One region of the Micromonospora sp. NPDC047557 genome, then DNA from elsewhere that is predicted to be linked to it. Evidence: riboswitches for the same ligand, from Rfam matches in the RefSeq annotation. Region 1 holds a riboswitch; the other holds the start of a gene.
What was found. Region 1 has a riboswitch for thiamine pyrophosphate ahead of ACGGAQ_RS30625 (ECF transporter S component). Riboswitches for the same ligand answer to the same signal wherever they lie in the genome.

Region 1 (4,386 bases):
GCCGCGGCGGATCCGGCCGGCGTATTTGGCCTCCAGGGCCGTGTTGTGCGCGTCGCCGTCCGGGATGTTCGCCGACAGGTAGACCGGGGGCCGCTCCCCCGCCGCCAGCAGCCGGGCGACGACCTCCACGGTGACCTGCTGCGCCAGCAGCGCCGCCGTGATCGAGGAGACCGCGCCGACCGCGCCACCGCCGGGCAGCGGCAGCGTCGCGTCGCCGTACGGTGCGCCGTTGTCGAGCACCACGTCGGCGAGGTCGGCCAGCTTGCGCCCGGACGGGTGGCGGGACGTCATCCGGCCGGAGTGCTGCGCCGAGGTGATCGCCACCAGCGGGTGACCATGCTCCTTGACCAGCGTGGCGAACTCGACCATCGCGCCGTTGACCCCGGAGTTCGACGCGAGCACGAAGACGTCTGCGGGGCGTACGGGGGCCAGCTCCCAGAGCCGGTGCGCCACCGCCGGGTCCCGCTCCAGCAGCGGCCCGAGACGATCGGCCGGTTCGCCGCCGAGCAGCACCAGGTCACGTAGCGCGATCCGGTTGGTGGGCACCAGACCACCCGCCCGACCGGCGATCTCCATGGCGAGGGCCTCCGAGTGCCCGGTGCCGAAGGCGTGCACCACGCCGTCGACGCGTACCGCTTCGGCGATCAGATCGGCGGCCCGCCGGACCGCATCCCGCTGGCTGGCGGCCACCCGGCCGATCGTCTCGGTCACCACGGCCAGGTAGTCCTCGGCGCTCACACTCATGCGTCCTCCGTCGTCCGGTTGCGGGCCATCCACTGCACCGCGAAGTCGACCGCCGCCCGCTGGCGTACCAACCTCCCCGTCCCCGCGCCCACCGGGCCACAGCGCACCGCCCCGGTGGCCTCCAGGTCCCGGCCCAACGCGCCGAAGTCGCTCGCGTCGAGCCGGACGTCCTGCCACCACACCCACTCGCGGCCACCGTCGGCCGTGCGCACCGCCGCGCCCAGTCGCTCGCGGGCCAGCGCCGGACGGCGGTACTCGGCCAGGTGCAGCGACGTGTTGACGCTGTGGTCCACACCGAGCAGCAGCACGTCAGCGTCCAGGTCGTAGAGCCGGGCCAGCGGAGAGCCCTCGCCGAGCATGTCCGCCAGCTCGTGCCCGGCCACCACCTGCTCAGCCGTCGGCCCGAGCGCGGCGAACGACACGTGGGGATGCGTGCTGCGCAGCGCCGCGGGCCAGCAGCGGACCGTCTCGGCGAACACGCCCATGTGCCGGCTCGGCGTGGCCGCCGGGTCGAAGCCCGGCATCTCGGCGCGGATCAGCGGCCACCAGTCCACCGGCACCGGGGGGTTGCGCCACTGCGCCGGGTCACTGTTGTCGGGGTTGTGGGTGGGCACCACGATCGTGCCGTCCGGGCCGAGCGCGTCGCGCAGGGCGAGCACCAGCGCCTGCGGCCCACCGCAGACGAAGCCCAGCGGGCGCATCCCGGCGTGCACCAGCACCGTCGAGCCGGGGCGTACACCCAGCAGGCGCAGCTGCGCGGCGAGCGAGCGACGGGTGTCCGGCCCGCCGGCGGGCGTCGTCACCGCGCCCCTCCCCCCGGCGCTCGTCCGCCCGGCGCTCGTCGGCACGGCACGGCTCAGGCCGTCCCGGCGATCCGGGCCAGGACCGCCTCGGCCAGCGCGGCGGGCGCGGCGTCCGGAATCCAGTGGCTCACCCCGGGCAGCGGTACGAAGCGATAGTCACCGGTCACATTGGCCTCGCACGCCTCGGCGGCGGTCCGCCCGATGGCGATGTCCCGGTCGCTCCAGACGTAGGTGGTGGGCACGGCGACCGGACCGACAGCGGCCAGGTCGGCGCGGGACATGGCCCGGTACCAGTTCAGGGCGGCGGTGAGCGCGCCCGGCTCGCGCATCGGGTCGGCGTAGCGGTCCACCCGGGAGGCGTCACCCACCCCGCCCAGCATCTTGCGCAGCGCCGTCGCGTGCCACGCCAGCAGCACCTTCTCGGCCTTGCCGGGCTTGCGGAACAGCGCGATGTACGACGAGCGCGCCTTCTGCTCCCGGTCGGTGCCCAGAGCGTGCGCCATGGCCGCCGGGTGCGGCACGGACACCGCGGTCAACGTACGGACCCGCTCGGGGTGCGCGGCGGCCACCGCCCAGGCCACGATCGCGCCCCAGTCGTGGCCGACCAGGTGGACGGCGTCCACACCGAGCGCGTCGAGCACCGCCACCACGTCGGCGACCAGTTCCGGAATCCGGTACGCGGCCACCGCCTCCGGCCGGGCACCCGGCGAGTAGCCCCGCTGGTCCAGCGCGTACGTGCGCAGCCCGGCGGCGTGCAGTGCCGGCACGACCTCGTCCCACTCCCCGCTGTGCTGCGGGAAGCCGTGCAGCAGGAGGACGGGGACGCCGTCGGCCGGGCCGCCGGTGCCTACCTCGAACGTGAGACCTCGCGCGTCGACCTGCATGATCGTCAGCCTACCCAGCCGGCCGAGCGCCGGCCCTGATGCGCGGGCGGCCGAACGCCCTGCTGGGCTGTTACCCCTGGTCGGTGCTAGCGTCAGCGAGACAACTTCACATCCGACAGGGGAGCGCACAGCGCTGAGAGTGCGGGCACGCCCGCAGACCCTCGAACCTGATCTGGGTAATGCCAGCGCAGGGAGTTCGGTCGACCTCCAGCCGCGCCGTGAGTCCGGTGCCACCGGGCGCGCGGCGTGCGTCTTCTCCTGGTTCGTTCCACTGAACTGGGAGCACAGCATGGACAACACCACCAGCCGTTGGCGCACCATCGACATCGTGGTCGCCTCGGTGATCGCGGTCGCCTTCGGCGTCATCTTCTGGGCCTGGGGCCTGGTCTGGAGCGCCACCGAGGGCGCGTTCGCCTTCTTCCCGCCCGCGCAGACGCTTATCTACGGCGTCTGGCTGCTGCCGGCCGTGGTCGGCGGCCTGGTCATCCGCAAGCCCGGCGCCGCGCTCTACTGCGAGACGGTGGCCGCGGTCGTCTCCGCGCTGCTGGGCAGCCAGTGGGCTGGCACGGTGATCCCCCAGGGCATCGTGCAGGGCATCGGCGCCGAGCTGGCGTTCGCCGCCTTCCGGTACCGGTCGTACCGGCTGCCGACCGCCGTGCTGGCCGGTGCGCTGACCGGTCTCAGCGCGGCGCTGTTCGACTTCTTCGTCTGGAACGTCGACTACGCGCTGGGCGACTACCGCATCCCGTACGCCCTGCTCACCATCGTCAGCGCCACGATCATCGCCGGCGTGGGCGGCTGGCTGCTCACCCGCGCCCTGGCCAACACCGGCGCGCTGGACCGCTTCCCGGTGGGCCGGGACCGCGCCCTCATCTGACGGCGCGCTGTCCCCGTGATCAAGAGGTTTGCGTCAACGGAAGCCGGAATTCTGACGCAAACCTCTTGATCACCGGCGGAAGGCGGCGGGAAGACGGCCGGGAGACGGCCGGGAGGGGCAGGGAGGGGGTGTTGGGTGGGCGGGGTACTGCTGCGGGGGTTCGGGTGGCGGCATGCCGGGCGGCGGGCCTGGGCTGTGCGCGGGGTGGATCTGCGGGTCGAGGACGGAGAACGGGTGCTGCTGCTCGGGCCCTCCGGGGCCGGCAAGAGCACCCTGCTCAGCGCGCTGGCCGGGCTGCTGCCGGAGGATTCCGGTGAGCAGGAGGGCACCGTCGAGATCGACGGGCTCGACCCCCGCAAGGCGCGGGAACGGGTCGGCATCGTCTTTCAGGACCCGCAGACCCAGCTGGTGATGGCGCGCAGCGGCGACGACGTCGCGTTCGGGCTGGAGAACCGGGGCGTGCCGGCGGACGAGATCTGGCCCCGGGTCGACGAAGCGCTGCGGCGGGTCGGTTTCCCGTACCCCCGCGACCGCAGTACGGCCGCGCTCTCCGGCGGCGAGCAGCAACGCCTGGCTCTGGCCGGCGCGTTGGCCCTGCGGCCCGGCCTGCTGCTGCTCGACGAGCCGACCGCCAACCTCGACCCGGACGGGGCCGCCCTGGTCCGGGGCGCGGTGGCGGGCGCGCTGGACGCCGACACCACCCTGATCCTGGTCGAACACCGGGTCGCCGAGGCGCTGCCACTGGTCGACCGGGTGGTCGTCCTGGAACCCGGCGGCGGGGTCCGCGCGGACGGGACGCCCGAGGCGGTCTTCGCCGCGCACGGCGCTGCCCTCGCCGCCGAGGGCGTCTGGGTGCCCGGTCACCCCATCGCGCCCCGCACGGCCACCGCCACCCCCGGCGACCTGCTGCTCACCGCCGACCGGCTCGGCCTGCCGCCGCGGCTGGGCCCCACCGACCTGGCGGTACGCGCCGGAGAGGCACTCGCCGTACGCGGACCCAACGGCGCCGGCAAGTCCACCCTGGCGCTGCTGCTCGGCGGCCTGCTCAAACCGGGCGCCGGCCGCGTCACCGCCTCGG
Region 2 (4,386 bases), on a different contig from region 1:
GCGGGTCGGGCACGCCGGTGGTCACCAGGTCGGCGATCTTCTCGGCGGTGATCGGGGTGAGCACGATGCCGTGCCGGTGGTGCCCGGTGGCGGCCAGGACGTCCGGCCGGCCGGGCAGTGGCCCGAGGATGGGCGCGTTGTCCGGCGTTCCGGGCCGCAGACCCGCGATCGCCTCGACCAGGTCGTACTCGGTCAGCTCGGGCAGCAGGTCGACACCGGCGCGCAGCAGCCGCAGCACCGCGCCGGCGGTGACGCTGGTGTCCGCGCGCTCCTCGACCGTCGCGCCGAGGACCACCTCGCCGTCGGCGCGGGGCACCAGATAGACGTGCTCGCCGTCGGCGTACCCCCGGATCACGTACCGGAAGCCCGGCGCGACGCCGCCGGGCGCGCGCAGCCGGAGGATCTGGCCCTTCACCGGCCGCACGGGCAGGCCGGTGAGCGCGGCGGCCCCGCAGCCGGCGGCGACCACGGTGACCCCCGCGTCCACGTCGGACAGCCGCCGAACCGGCTGCGGCACGAGCACCGCGCCGGCCCGCTGCGCGGCCGTGCGCAGCGCCGGCACCAGCAGCCGGGGATCGACCTGATGGTCGGTGGGCGCAAGCGCGCCGCCGCGCACCCGAGGGGCGAGCGCCGGTTCGCGGTCGCGCAGCTCGCTCGGGCGCAGCGGCGTCACCGGCAGACCCAACCCCTGTTGGTACGCCCAGAGCCGGCGTGCCTCGGCGAGGTCGTCGCCGGTCAGCCCGACCATCAGGGTGCCCTCGGTCCGGTAACCGATCTCGGTGCCGCTCGCCTCGGTCAGCTCGGCGGCGAACCCGGGCCAGCGGGCGGCGGACGCCACCAGCAGCTCGGTCAGCCGCCGCTCACCGAAGTACGCCTCGGCGACCGGGGAAAGCATGCCGGCGGCGACGGCCGACGCCCCCGACCCGGGGGCCGGGTCGTGCACCTCGACGCGCAACCCCCGGGTGGCACAGCGCCACGCGATGGCCAGTCCGATCGGGCCCGCGCCGACCACCGCCACATCGGCGCGCGTCACGCCAGCGCCCGCAGCAGCTCAGCGGTCGCCCGCGCGGGGTCGGCGGCGTCGGAGAGCGCACCGATCACCGCCACCCCGTACGCCCCGGCGGCCCGCAGCGCCGGCACCCGGTCGGCCCGCACCCCGCCGATCGCGATGACCGGCACGTCGACGGCGTCGGCGACGGCGCGGACGCCCGCGGGCCCGATGGGATCCGGCAGGCCGCCCTTGGTGCTGGTGGCGTGGCACGGGCCGACGCCCAGGTAGCTGGCCCCGGCGGTGACCGCCTCGACCGCCGTCTCCGGCGCGCGTGCGGTGGCGCCGAGCACTCCGGTCGGGCCGAGCACGTGCCGGGCGGCGGCGACCGGCAGGTCGTCGGCCCCGACGTGTCCACCGGCGGCGCCCACCGCGAGCGCCACGTGCAGCCGGTCGTTGACCAGGCAGGTCGCTCCGTACGTCGCGCAGAGCGCCAGCACCCGGCCGGCCAGGTCGTACGCCTCGCGATCGGTCGCGGAGTCCTCCACCCGGACCTGCACGACGAGGTCGGCGCGGGCCGCCGCGAGGGCGGCCCGGACCACGGTGAGTGGGTCACGCCCGGGTCGGGTGTCGGTGATGAGATGCAGTCGTCCAAGGGACGGCACGGCAACGCTCCTCCCTGCGCCGGCATTACCCGGATCAGGTTCGACGGTCGGGGGCTGTCAGCCCCCCTCTCAGCCCGGTTCACCGGGCTCCCGTGGGTTACTTGCGTGTCACCGTACGACAGTTCCGCCTCCTCTGCCAAGAGAGGGGTCGGCGGCCCCGGCACGAAAGATCGACCGAGCACTTTCTCCTGTCCTGTTCGGAATGTCGCCCGCCGTTGCAGAACCGTTACCCGCCGGCATCTTGCCGGACATCGATGCAGCCGAACTAATTTGTTCAGCGAATCGACAAAATGCCGGCGTGGACGCCCTGGCACGGCGTCTCCACCGGCTCCATCTGGGACGGTCTTCGGCGAGCCGCCCCCGCGAGTCCTGTCCACCGCGACATTGGAGGCGGCGTGTCCCGTTCTCGTCGTGCCCGTTTACCACTCACCGCTACCCTGCTCTCCCTCGCGCTCGCCTCGACGACCCTGCTCGGGTCGCCGGCGCAGGCGGCTCCGGCCGCGGCGCAGGTCCCCCCGCGAGACGCGCAGGCCGCGGCTCCGGTCACCCAGGTGGTGCCGAAGGCACCGAAGGCCGCAGCGGCCGACCCCTACTCCGTCCTGGTCTTCTCCAAGACCGCCGGCTTCCGGCACGACTCCATCCCCACCGGCATCGCCGCCATCCAGCAGCTCGGCGCGGCGAACGGGTTCACGGTGGACACCACTGAGGACGGCGCCGCGTTCAACGACGCCAACCTCGCCAAGTACAAGGCCGTGATCTGGCTCTCCACCACGGGTGACGTCCTCGACGCCGACCAGCAGGCGGCCTTCGAGCGCTACGTACGGGCCGGCGGCGGTTACGCGGGCGTCCACGCCGCCTCGGACACCGAGTACAGCTGGGCCTGGTACGGCGACCTGGTCGGTGCGTACTTCGCCAACCACCCGCAGAACCAGCAGGCCACCGTCAAGGTGGAGGACCACGCCCACCCGTCCACCGCCGAACTGCCGGACCGCTGGTCCCGGTTCGACGAGTGGTACAACTTCCAGACCAACCCCCGGCCGGACGTGCACGTGCTGGCCAGCCTGGACGAGAAGAGCTACACCCCGGGCGCCGGCGCGATGGGCGCCGACCACCCGACCGCGTGGTGCCAGGACTTCGACGGTGGCCGCTCCTGGTACACCGGCGGCGGGCACACCCGGGAGTCGTACGCCGAGCCCGAGTTCCTCAAGCACCTGCTCGGCGGCATCCAGACGGCGGCCGGCGTGGTCGACGCCGACTGCGGCGCCTCGAAGACCTCCAGCTTCGAGAAGGTCACGCTGGACAGCAACACCAGCAACCCGATGGAGCTGGACATCGCCCCCGACGGGCGGGTCTTCTACATCGAGCGCGACGGCCGGGTGCAGATCATCAAGCCGGACACCGGCAACACCGTCACCGCCGTCGACTTGGACGTCTTCACCGGTAACGAGGACGGCCTCATCGGCATCCGGCTCGACCCGGACTTCGCCACCAACAAGTGGGTGTATCTCTACTACGCCCCGAACGACGGCGTCACGCGCAACCTGCTGTCCCGGTTCACGGTGACCGGCGACACCATCGACCCGGCGAGCGAGAAGCAGGTGCTGCGGGTCGACACCCAGCGCAACACCTGCTGCCACGCGGGCGGCAGCATGACCTTCGACAGCGCCGGCAACCTCTACCTGGCCACCGGTGACAACACCAACCCGTTCGAGTCGAACGCGTACGCGCCGCTCGACGAGCGGCCGGGCCGTCAGGACTACGACTCGCAGCGCACCTCCGCCAACACGAACGACCTGCGCGGCAAGGTGATCCGGATCCACCCGGAGGACGACGGCACGTACACCGTTCCGACCGGCAACCTCTTCGCGCCGGGCACCGAGAAGACCCGTCCGGAGATCTACGCGATGGGCTTCCGCAACCCGTTCCGGATCGGCACCGACCCGAAGACCGACACGCTGTACGTCGGGGACTACGGGCCGGACGCCAACGCGGACAACCCGAACCGGGGCCCCCGCGGTCTGGTCGAGTGGAACGTCGTGAAGCCCGGCAACTACGGCTGGCCGTACTGCACCGGGACGAACGAGGCGTACAACGACTACACCTTCCCGTCCGGCCCGAGCGGTCCGAAGTTCGACTGCGCCGCGCCGGTGAACAACTCGCCCAACAACACGGGCCTGACCAACCTCCCGCCGGTCGTCCCGGCCACCGTCGACTACGGCTACGCCGGTGACGCGCGGTACCCGGAGATCGGTGGCGGTGGCGCCCCGATGGGCGGGCCGGCCTACCGGTACGACGCCAACCTCAACTCCACCCGCAAGTGGCCGGCCTACTACGACGGCAAGGCGCTGCTCGGCGAGTGGAACCAGAACAAGATGTACACGATGCAGATGACCGCCGACGGCAAGTCGTTGGTGGACATCAACCAGCTGCTCACCGGGATGCGCATGATCCGGCCGATGGACTTCGAGTTCGGCCCGGACGGCGCGCTCTACCTGATCGAGTGGGGCACGGGCTTCGGCGGCAACAACGACGACTCCGGCATCTACCGGATCGACTACACCGCCGGCGACCGCGCACCGATCGCGGCGGCGTCCGCCAACCCGACCTCGGGGCCGGCACCGTTGACTGTCGCCTTCTCCAGCGCCGGCTCCCGGGACCCGGACGGCGGCGCGCTCACCTACGCCTGGACCTTCGGCGACGGGCAGACCTCCACCGAGGCCAACCCGACGCACA

Region 2: another riboswitch for thiamine pyrophosphate. It lies ahead of thiE (thiamine phosphate synthase); the one in region 1 lies ahead of ACGGAQ_RS30625 (ECF transporter S component).

The regions. Positions count from the first base shown of each region.
Region 1 is NZ_JBIDDK010000020.1:55,527-59,912, reverse strand. Features, by position in the region: gene ACGGAQ_RS30640 (sugar isomerase domain-containing protein) at 1-744, opposite strand, end outside; gene ACGGAQ_RS30635 (aminoglycoside N(3)-acetyltransferase) at 741-1,547, opposite strand; gene ACGGAQ_RS30630 (alpha/beta fold hydrolase) at 1,601-2,431, opposite strand; TPP riboswitch at 2,539-2,643, shown strand; gene ACGGAQ_RS30625 (ECF transporter S component) at 2,721-3,308, shown strand; gene ACGGAQ_RS30620 (ABC transporter ATP-binding protein) at 3,444-4,386, shown strand, end outside.
Region 2 is NZ_JBIDDK010000011.1:38,335-42,720, reverse strand. Features, by position in the region: gene thiO (glycine oxidase ThiO) at 1-1,033, opposite strand, end outside; gene thiE (thiamine phosphate synthase) at 1,030-1,653, opposite strand; TPP riboswitch at 1,648-1,757, opposite strand; gene ACGGAQ_RS23340 (ThuA domain-containing protein) at 2,049-4,386, shown strand, end outside.